2 regions of the Metabacillus sp. SLBN-84 genome follow, and region 1 is predicted to be linked to the other one. Evidence: riboswitches for the same ligand, from Rfam matches in the RefSeq annotation. Region 1 holds a riboswitch; the other holds the start of a gene.
What was found. Region 1 has a riboswitch for lysine ahead of RKD52_RS03630 (amino acid permease). Riboswitches for the same ligand answer to the same signal wherever they lie in the genome.
Positions count from the first base shown of each region.

Region 2: another riboswitch for lysine. It lies ahead of RKD52_RS06140 (aspartate kinase); the one in region 1 lies ahead of RKD52_RS03630 (amino acid permease).

Region 1 is NZ_JBRJIP010000001.1:750,905-755,119, forward strand. It holds gene kdpDN (KdpD-like non-kinase potassium sensor) at 1-482, shown strand, start outside; gene RKD52_RS03625 (CBS domain-containing protein) at 499-915, shown strand; gene RKD52_RS03630 (amino acid permease) at 948-2,360, opposite strand; lysine riboswitch at 2,474-2,651, opposite strand; gene RKD52_RS03635 (twin-arginine translocase TatA/TatE family subunit) at 2,860-3,036, shown strand; gene RKD52_RS03640 (M3 family oligoendopeptidase) at 3,170-4,215, shown strand, end outside.
Region 2 is NZ_JBRJIP010000001.1:1,250,332-1,254,546, reverse strand. It holds gene RKD52_RS06145 (YslB family protein) at 1-415, shown strand, start outside; gene RKD52_RS06140 (aspartate kinase) at 465-1,706, opposite strand; lysine riboswitch at 1,848-2,032, opposite strand; gene uvrC (excinuclease ABC subunit UvrC) at 2,107-3,891, opposite strand; gene trxA (thioredoxin) at 4,172-4,215, opposite strand, start outside.

The DNA of each region.
Region 1 (4,215 bases):
TCGCTCTTAGAGAAGTGGCGGATGATGTAGATGAAAAAATGGAGCAGATCAGCGGAAATCTTTCATACGGACCCATTGGTGTGCATGAAAAAATACTTGTTTGCGTCGGGTACGGCCCTACTGCCGAAAAACTGATCAGAAGAGGCTGGAGGATGGCGAACCGCCTCCGTGCACAGCTGTATGTTCTGCATGCTGTAAAATATCCGAAAGAATCATTTACTCAGGAGATGAGAGAAAAAATAGAACGGTGGCAGCTGCTCTCCTCTCAATTTAATGCCGTCTTTTTGCTTGAGCATGAGAGAAACCGGAAGCCCGCTGAGATTATTATTGAGGCAGCAAATAAATACCATGTGACACAGATTCTGCTTGGACAGTCAGCAAGAACACGATGGGAAGAAATCCGAAAAGGGTCTATTGTAAATACCATTATGCGAAAAACAGAAAACATTGATATTCATATCGTTTCAGATGGAAAAATATAGAGAGGACTTTTAAGAAATGAATATTGCTTTTTTCCTGATCCCTAAAAAGGATGTTGTCTATTTGCCTATCCAGTCGACGATGCGGCAGGCGCTTGAAAAGATGGAATACCACCGATATTCGGCGGTTCCGCTGCTTGATCATGAAGGCAAATATGTCACGACGCTGACAGAGGGAGATCTGCTCTGGAAGCTGAAAAACACCCCAAACCTGAATTTTCACAACACAGAAAAGATCAGGCTGACGGAAATTTCTTTTCACCGCAAAAACGAGCCCATTTCCATTCAGGCTGAAATGGAGCATATCATTTCCAGGGCCATGGAACAGAATTTTGTGCCTGTGACAGATGACAAAGGAATCTTTATCGGAATCATAAGAAGGAGAGAAATCATCGAGTATTGTGCAAGTCAGATGTTTGCTCCGGCAGTAATTTAAAAGGGCTGCACTAATGGGTGCAGCCCTTTTGGTTAAGCAGAAGCAGATTCTTCTTTTTTCATATATTTTTTAAGGAATGGATAGATGACAAAACCTGCAAGGAAAAGGCCAACGCCTAAAGCAAACGTTTTGAGATCCGCTGTTCCTGTAACAATAACCCAGACAGAATAGATACAGGCTATGGACGCGATGATCCCGTCTCTTACACGTGAACCCTTTACCAGATCATACGTTTCTCCTTTAGCAATCAGCTTCAGGAAGAAGATGGAGGATACAAGGTACGGGAAAAGATAAGCAAGTGTAGCTGACGTTGTCAGGAACGTATAAGCTTCGCTGATGGTTCCTGAAATCGTTGAGAAAATGAAAATCTGCGACATCAGATTTGTAATCAGCAGGGCATTTTTAGGACTGCCTTTTTTATTGGTCTTTGCAAAGAATGCCGGGAAGATCCCTGATTTTGCAGCCTGATACGGCACTTCCGATGAAAGCAGAATCCAGCCGATTGTGGAACCGAAAAGTGAAACAACGGCGAGCAGAGCCATCGCATTCGCTCCTGCATCTCCCAAAATAACGGAAAGAACATCGACGAATGGCTTGTCGGACGCCTGCAGCTGATCATGCGGAAGAACAGACATCGTAATAAGAGTGATAACCATATAGATGAAAACCGCAATGATTAAACCGGTAATTGTAGCTCTTTTCACATCTCTTTGTGAGGATGCGCGTCCTGATAAAATGACGGCAGATTCGATGCCGACAAACGCCCACAAAGTTGAGATGGCAGCAAACTGAATTTGACTGGTCAGTCCCAGTGTATTGCCGCTGTCTGTTTCAACCGGGAAATAGAATTCGCCGAACGCGGCAGATTCAAGTGCGAATAATCCCGCAATAATAAACAGCATAAACCCGATCACCTTAGAAGCTGTGGCGACAAAATTAAGCTTCCCTGCACCTGTCATGTTTGTGACAAGAATTGTATGAGTCCCCCAAAGCAGAATTGTGCAGACGGCAAACGTTATTGCTCTTCCAAGCTGAACGTCCTGTGAGCCGATCGTAAAGAGAACCGATTTGTCAGACATAATTGGGAAAAAAGAGGACAAATATCCGGCAAAGCTTGTGATAATGGCAACATTGCTGATCCAGTTTGCGACCCAGTATCCCCAAACCATGCTGAAGCCTGCTACGTTTCCTTTCTTGGGCGAATCAAAAAGCGCTTTGGCATAACTTTGAGGACCTGCGGTCAGGTCCGGTCTGCGGATGGAAAGATTGCCAAAAACCAATGCGATCATCAGGACGCCGAATCCAGTCACAAGCCAGGCGCTTGTTACACCCAGTGGACTTGCTGTCTGTGCAAGTGTGCTCGGCAGCATGAATATACCTGAGCCGACCATATTTCCTACAACGAAGGCTGTTAACAGCCAAAAACCCCATTTTTTCTGTTTCAAACCATGAAACCTCCTAGAGAACACATACCTTAAGTCTGTGTCATTTTTAATCGAAACAAACAAAAAGACGCACGGAAAAGTCCGTGCGCCAAATACGCAAAAACTCACCATCATCTCCTGATAGCACTCCGCAGAGCAATCTGCGGCAGTCCGGCACCTGTTCGATGCCGTCCCAGCGTATAACAGTGTGGCTGTTTTACACTTCGGCGCGAAGGCCTTTCAACATGCTCTCATCAGCCCCACCGGCTTCATGCATGCTACTCTTCCTATCGCGCAACCTCTACCTCACTGAGATGACGTGAGGATTTTTTTTATGTTATTTTGATAGAGCTAATTTAGCAGGAACATATAGCAAATGTCAACAAAAATCGTGTATTTCCAATAGTTACAAATGCGTGCCGTGAAAAACTTCACTTTGCATTATGAGGGAAAATCTACTATAATTTACAAAGATAACGTTTTCTTTTTTATGAAATAATACATGGAAGAAGGGTACATGATGAACTTGGGATTCGGCGAAATCATGTTAATAGTGTTTGTGGCACTTCTGCTATTCGGACCGAAAAAGCTTCCGGAGCTGGGCAAAGCTGCAGGCAAAACACTGAGAGAATTTAAAAATGCAACAAAAGGCTTAATGGATGACGATGACGTGAAATCAGATAAATCGGTGAAGTAACTAAGAACAGCCTGCGGGTTGTTTTTTTTTGATTTCAAAAAGAGTAAGAATTATACAAAAATTCAAACGAATGTTATATAATAGACCTGTCAGTTTATTTAGTGAAGCGAAATACTTATTGAGGGGGAAATTTATGAAAGCCGCTACATATGCAGAAACATGGGATTTGGATGTATTTTTTGAAGGAGGCAGCAAGTCTGAAAGTTTTAAGCGTCACTTAGAAGAGCTTGAAAAGGATGTTCCATTATTTAAGGACGAGGCAGATCGGCTGGATGTGCCAAGCTCAAAAGAGGATTACGTTTACCTTAATCAAATCCTTGACTCATTCCAGGGAATTGCTAAAAGAATTAGACAGGCAGGTGCATTTGTCGGCTGCCTGCAGTCTCAGGATACAGAGGACAAATACGCAGCTGTGCTGAGAGGAAAAGTAACGCAGCTCAGCTCTCACTTTCAGAATGCACTCGCAAGCCTTGATCAAAAGCTGGTAAAAGTGGAGGATGGAGTCTGGGAAGAGCTTATTCAGACGGAAAGTCTGGCTGACCTCAGCTATGTGCTCACTGAACGCAGAAACAAAGCGAAGAATAAACTGCCGATGGAGCAGGAAACGCTGATTAATGCTCTATCAGTTGACGGATATCATGCGTGGGGACAGTTTTATGACACACTCGTCTCAACGGTGAAAATTCCATTCAGCGAAGATGGAGAAGTCAAGGAACTTTCAGTTGGTCAGGCGGCCAATAAATTCTCAAGTGCAGATCGTGAAGTCCGCAAGGCTGTATTTGAAGAGTGGGAAAAAGCATGGGGGGGCAAAGCTGATTTATTTGCCCAGACGCTGAACCATCTTGCAGGCTTCAGGCTGAATGTGTACGAAAAGCGGGGCTGGAACGATGTGCTCAGCGAGCCGCTTGAAATCAACCGAATGAAGCGGGAGACGCTCGATGTCATGTGGAAGGTCATTTCTGAAAACAAACAGTCTCTAGTAAAGTATTTAAAAAGAAAAGCAGAGCTTCTTGGGGTTGAGAAACTTAACTGGTATGATCTTGATGCGCCTATCGGCGGCAAAGAGTCGAAGGTTTCCTACCAGGAAGGCGCAGAGTTTATTCTTGATCAGTTCTCAAATTTCGGGGAAGAGCTCACCTCTTTTACGAAAAAAGCCTTTGAAGACCGCTGGATTGAAGC
Region 2 (4,215 bases), 500 kb from region 1:
GCAGGTGCCTGCGTTTGCATATGAACTCCTTAGAGAAGTGCTTATTCCTGACATTCTGGGGAGCGAGTCCGCTTCCATGATGTACTGGGCAGGCAAAAGCCTTGCGCGGAAATATCCGGCAGATTCCATCGACGAGCTGATTGCTTTCTTTTCGCTCGCAGGCTTTGGAAACCTTTCACTTGTACATAAGAAAAAAGACGAAATGGAATTTCAGCTGCAGAGCGAACTGATCCAGACAAGATTTAAAACGATGAAAGAACCGTCGTTCCAGCTTGAAGCAGGTTTTATTGCCCAGCAGGTGCAGCGCATGAACAAGCAGATCACCGAAACCTATGAGCATGTTAAAAAACGCGCGGACAAAGTTCACTTTACTGTGAAATGGGACTACAAAGACATGGAGTTTGAAAACGAATAAAGGACGGGTACTCATGATACCCGTCCTTTTTTCATTTTCATCAAAGCCGTCAGTTGGCGTTAAGTACGCCTGCCGGCTGCTCTGATAATTCAAATGCGTCGTGAAGCGCTTCTACCGCTTTCACCATATCCGCATGGCCGACTACCGTTGAAACTTTTATTTCTGACGTGCTGACCATTTTCACTTCAATCTCTTCCTTTGCAAGAACATGGAACATTTCCGCGGCAACACCCGGGTTTGAGACCATTCCGGACCCCACGATCGACACTTTGGACAGCCCGTTTTCAAATTCGATCCGTTCAAATCCGAGCTCCTCTTTATATGTTTCAAGAACGTGCACGGTCTCTTCGACCTCACCTGTTTTTACGGAGAATGAAAGAGAAGCAATCTGTGCGTCTGATGTACTTTGAATAATAATATCCACATTTATTCCGTGGCTTGCGAGTGTTTTGAAAATGGTGGAAAGAGCCAACAATCCGTTCTGCAGCCCGCAAACCGTCACTTTTGACACCTGATCTTCAAATGCAATGCCTCTTACAATCAAATTCTGTTCCATATCTGTTTCCTCCTCAATAAGCGTGCCCCGTTCGGCTTCTGTGCTGGATCTGACTTCAAGCGGTACTCCGTAATTTTTTGCAAATTCAACTGCACGCGGATGCAGGACACCCGCTCCAAGGTTGGCGAGCTCAAGCATTTCATCATAGGAAATTCCTTCAAGCTTTCTTGCACCTTTTACAAAACGCGGATCGGTTGTGAATACACCCGTCACGTCTGTATAAATATCGCATTTGTCCGCTTTCAGCGCTGCCGCTAATGCAACTGCGGTTGTATCAGAGCCACCGCGTCCAAGAGTCGTAATCTCGCTGCCGTCTGCAAAGCCCTGAAATCCGGCAACAACGACGATTTTCCCTTCAGAAAGCCGTTTTTCCATTTTCTCTGTATCGATTCCGGAAATTCTCGCATTTCCGTGGACGTGCTCTGTGCTGATCCCGGCCTGCCAGCCTGTGTAGGAAACTGCGTCATAGCCTTTCGCCTGCAAAGCCATTGTCAGAAGAGAAATGGTCACTTGCTCGCCTGTAGAAAGAAGCATGTCCATTTCGCGCTTGCTCGGCTTTTGAGTGATTTCAGCGGAAAGTGATACTAAGTGATCGGTTGTTTTCCCCATTGCCGATACAACGACAACTACGCTGTTCCCCTTTTGTCTTTCTTCAGCTGCACGGTTTGCAGCATTCATGATCTTCTCAGGAGAACCAACAGATGTGCCTCCGAATTTTTGTACAATTAAACCCATATCGCCTCTCGCCTTTCAAGTCTTATTTAAAGTCTAATTTGATCGTCAGCAAGTAAAAGGGAGAATCCCGGAAAACGCAAAAAAGCAATGAGATTCTCTATCTCATTGCTTGCATAAACGAATAATGGAACTTCATTCATACAATGAGATAGCGCTCCAAGAAAAACATCATTTTCTTGACAATCCTGCGTCTCTTAAACGCAAAACCAGCAAAGAGAAGAAATGGCTCTTTCTTTGCTTCGGCGGCGCTCCCCTTTCACGCGTCTTCAAAGGAATCCATTTTCCTCTGACGCGCTACTCTTGAAGTCCGCACCTCTACCGTCATTTAACGAACTAAACGATCTGATTTATGAAATTAGTTAAAATTTTAGCAAACCTTACTGCTTAAAGCAAGAACATTTTATGCTTCTTCTTTTTCCTGCAGTTTCTCATAAATTAATTCTGCAGTATTTGAAGGCATGCCTGCAGCGATAATGTCATCTACACTTGCCTCTTTCATTTTTTTCACAGACCCGAAATGTTTCAGCAGGACCTTCCTGCGTTTTTCTCCAACGCCAGGTATGTCATCCAGAATGGATTGAAAGGCGGTCTTTCCCCGAGTTTGCCTGTGGAAAGTAATCGCAAACCTGTGAACCTCATCCTGAATGCGCTGGAGGAGATAAAACTCCTGGCTGTTTCGTTCAAGTTCCACAATTTCAGGCGGACTGCCGACCATGAGGTTGGATGTTCGATGTTTGTCGTCCTTTACAAGGCCTGCTACAGGTATGGTCAAGCCAAGCTCATTTTCAAGCACATCCTGAGCTGCTGCAAGGTGGCCTTTCCCCCCGTCAATAATAATTAAATCAGGAAGCGGAAGTTCTTCTTTCAGGACGCGCGTATAGCGTCTGCGGACAACTTCCCGCATCGATTCATAATCATCAGGGCCTTTAACAGTTTTAATTTTATACTTTCTGTATTCCTTTTTGGCAGGCTTCCCGTCAATGAAAACAATCATGGCCGATACCGGATCTGTTCCCTGAATGTTTGAATTATCAAAGGCTTCAATTCTTGCAGGCGTATAAATGCCCATTTTTTCACCCAGCTGGTCAATCGCTTTTATCGTTCGTTCTTCATCGCGCTCGATCAGCGAGAATTTTTCCTTGAGGGCAATTTTTGCATTTTCATGTGCCAGCAGAACGAGATCCTTTTTCTTCCCCCGCTGAGGCTGTGTCGCCGTAACCTGTAGAAGCTCAGCAGCCATTTCCCCGTCAACGCTGTCCGGAAGCAGAATTTCTTTCGGCAGAATATGATTGCTCTTTGAGTAAAACTGGCCGAGGAAGGTCAAGAATTCTTCCTCAGGTTCCTGATAAAGCGGGAACATGGCTATATCCCTTTCAATCAGCTTGCCCTGCCTTACAAAAAACACTTGAACGCACATCCACCCCTTGTCGAACGAATAGCCGAACACATCACGGTCAACAAAATCATTCATCGTCATCTTTTGCTTTTCCATCGTGGCGTCGATGTGGGCGATCTGGTCCCGGTATTCTTTTGCACGTTCAAAATCAAGATTCTCTGATGCAGCCAGCATTTTCTTTGAGAGTTCCTCTTTAATCTGCTTAAATCCGCCTTTAAGAAAGCGCGTCATTTCGTCCACCATCTGCCTGTTCTGTTCCTGCGTCACATTGTAGACGCAGGGTGCAAGGCATTGTCCCATATGGTAGTAAAGGCATACTCGATCAGGGAGTGTGGAGCATTTTCTTAAAGGATAGAGACGGTCAAGCAGCTTCTTCGTTTCCCTTGCTGCCTGTACGTTCGGGTATGGCCCGAAGTATTTTCCTTTATCCTTCTTAACATTCCGGGTAACGATCAGCCGCGGATGTCTTTCACCGGTGATTTTGATAAACGGATAAATTTTGTCATCCTTCAGCATGATATTGTATTTTGGATCATGCTTTTTTATCAGGTTCAGCTCTAAGATAAGCGCTTCTATATTTGAAGAGGTTACAATGTATTCAAAATCTCTGATTTCACTCACAAGGCGCTGCGTTTTCCCGTCATGTGAGCCTGTAAAATAAGAACGGACACGATTCTTCAGCACTTTTGCTTTTCCGACATATATAACGGTGCCGAAACGGTCCTTCATTAAATAGCAGCCCGGCTGATCCGGCAAAACGGCCAGCTTTTCTTTTATCAATTGCTCCATTGCGGACACTCCATTAATAAGGTTTATTCCAATATTGTACCATTTTCCTGTCTGTGAGTCGTGCGGAGATATGCACGCTTATTTGCAGACGCAGTCAGAGGAGAATTCGTGCATACTTTACATGCAGCGGGGCAATCATTTCCTGAGCAATAATTGACATATTTTTTGATTCGGAGAGGAGCGCTTTCTCCTTTTTGAAAGAGAAACTAAAAACCCAAGCTCGTAAGCCTGGGTTTTTAGTTTGAAAGATCCAGCCGAATGATCTCAGGCAGGTTTTCGATTATGCGTGTTTATTAAGAAGTTCAGCCAAAGCTTCTTTAGGCT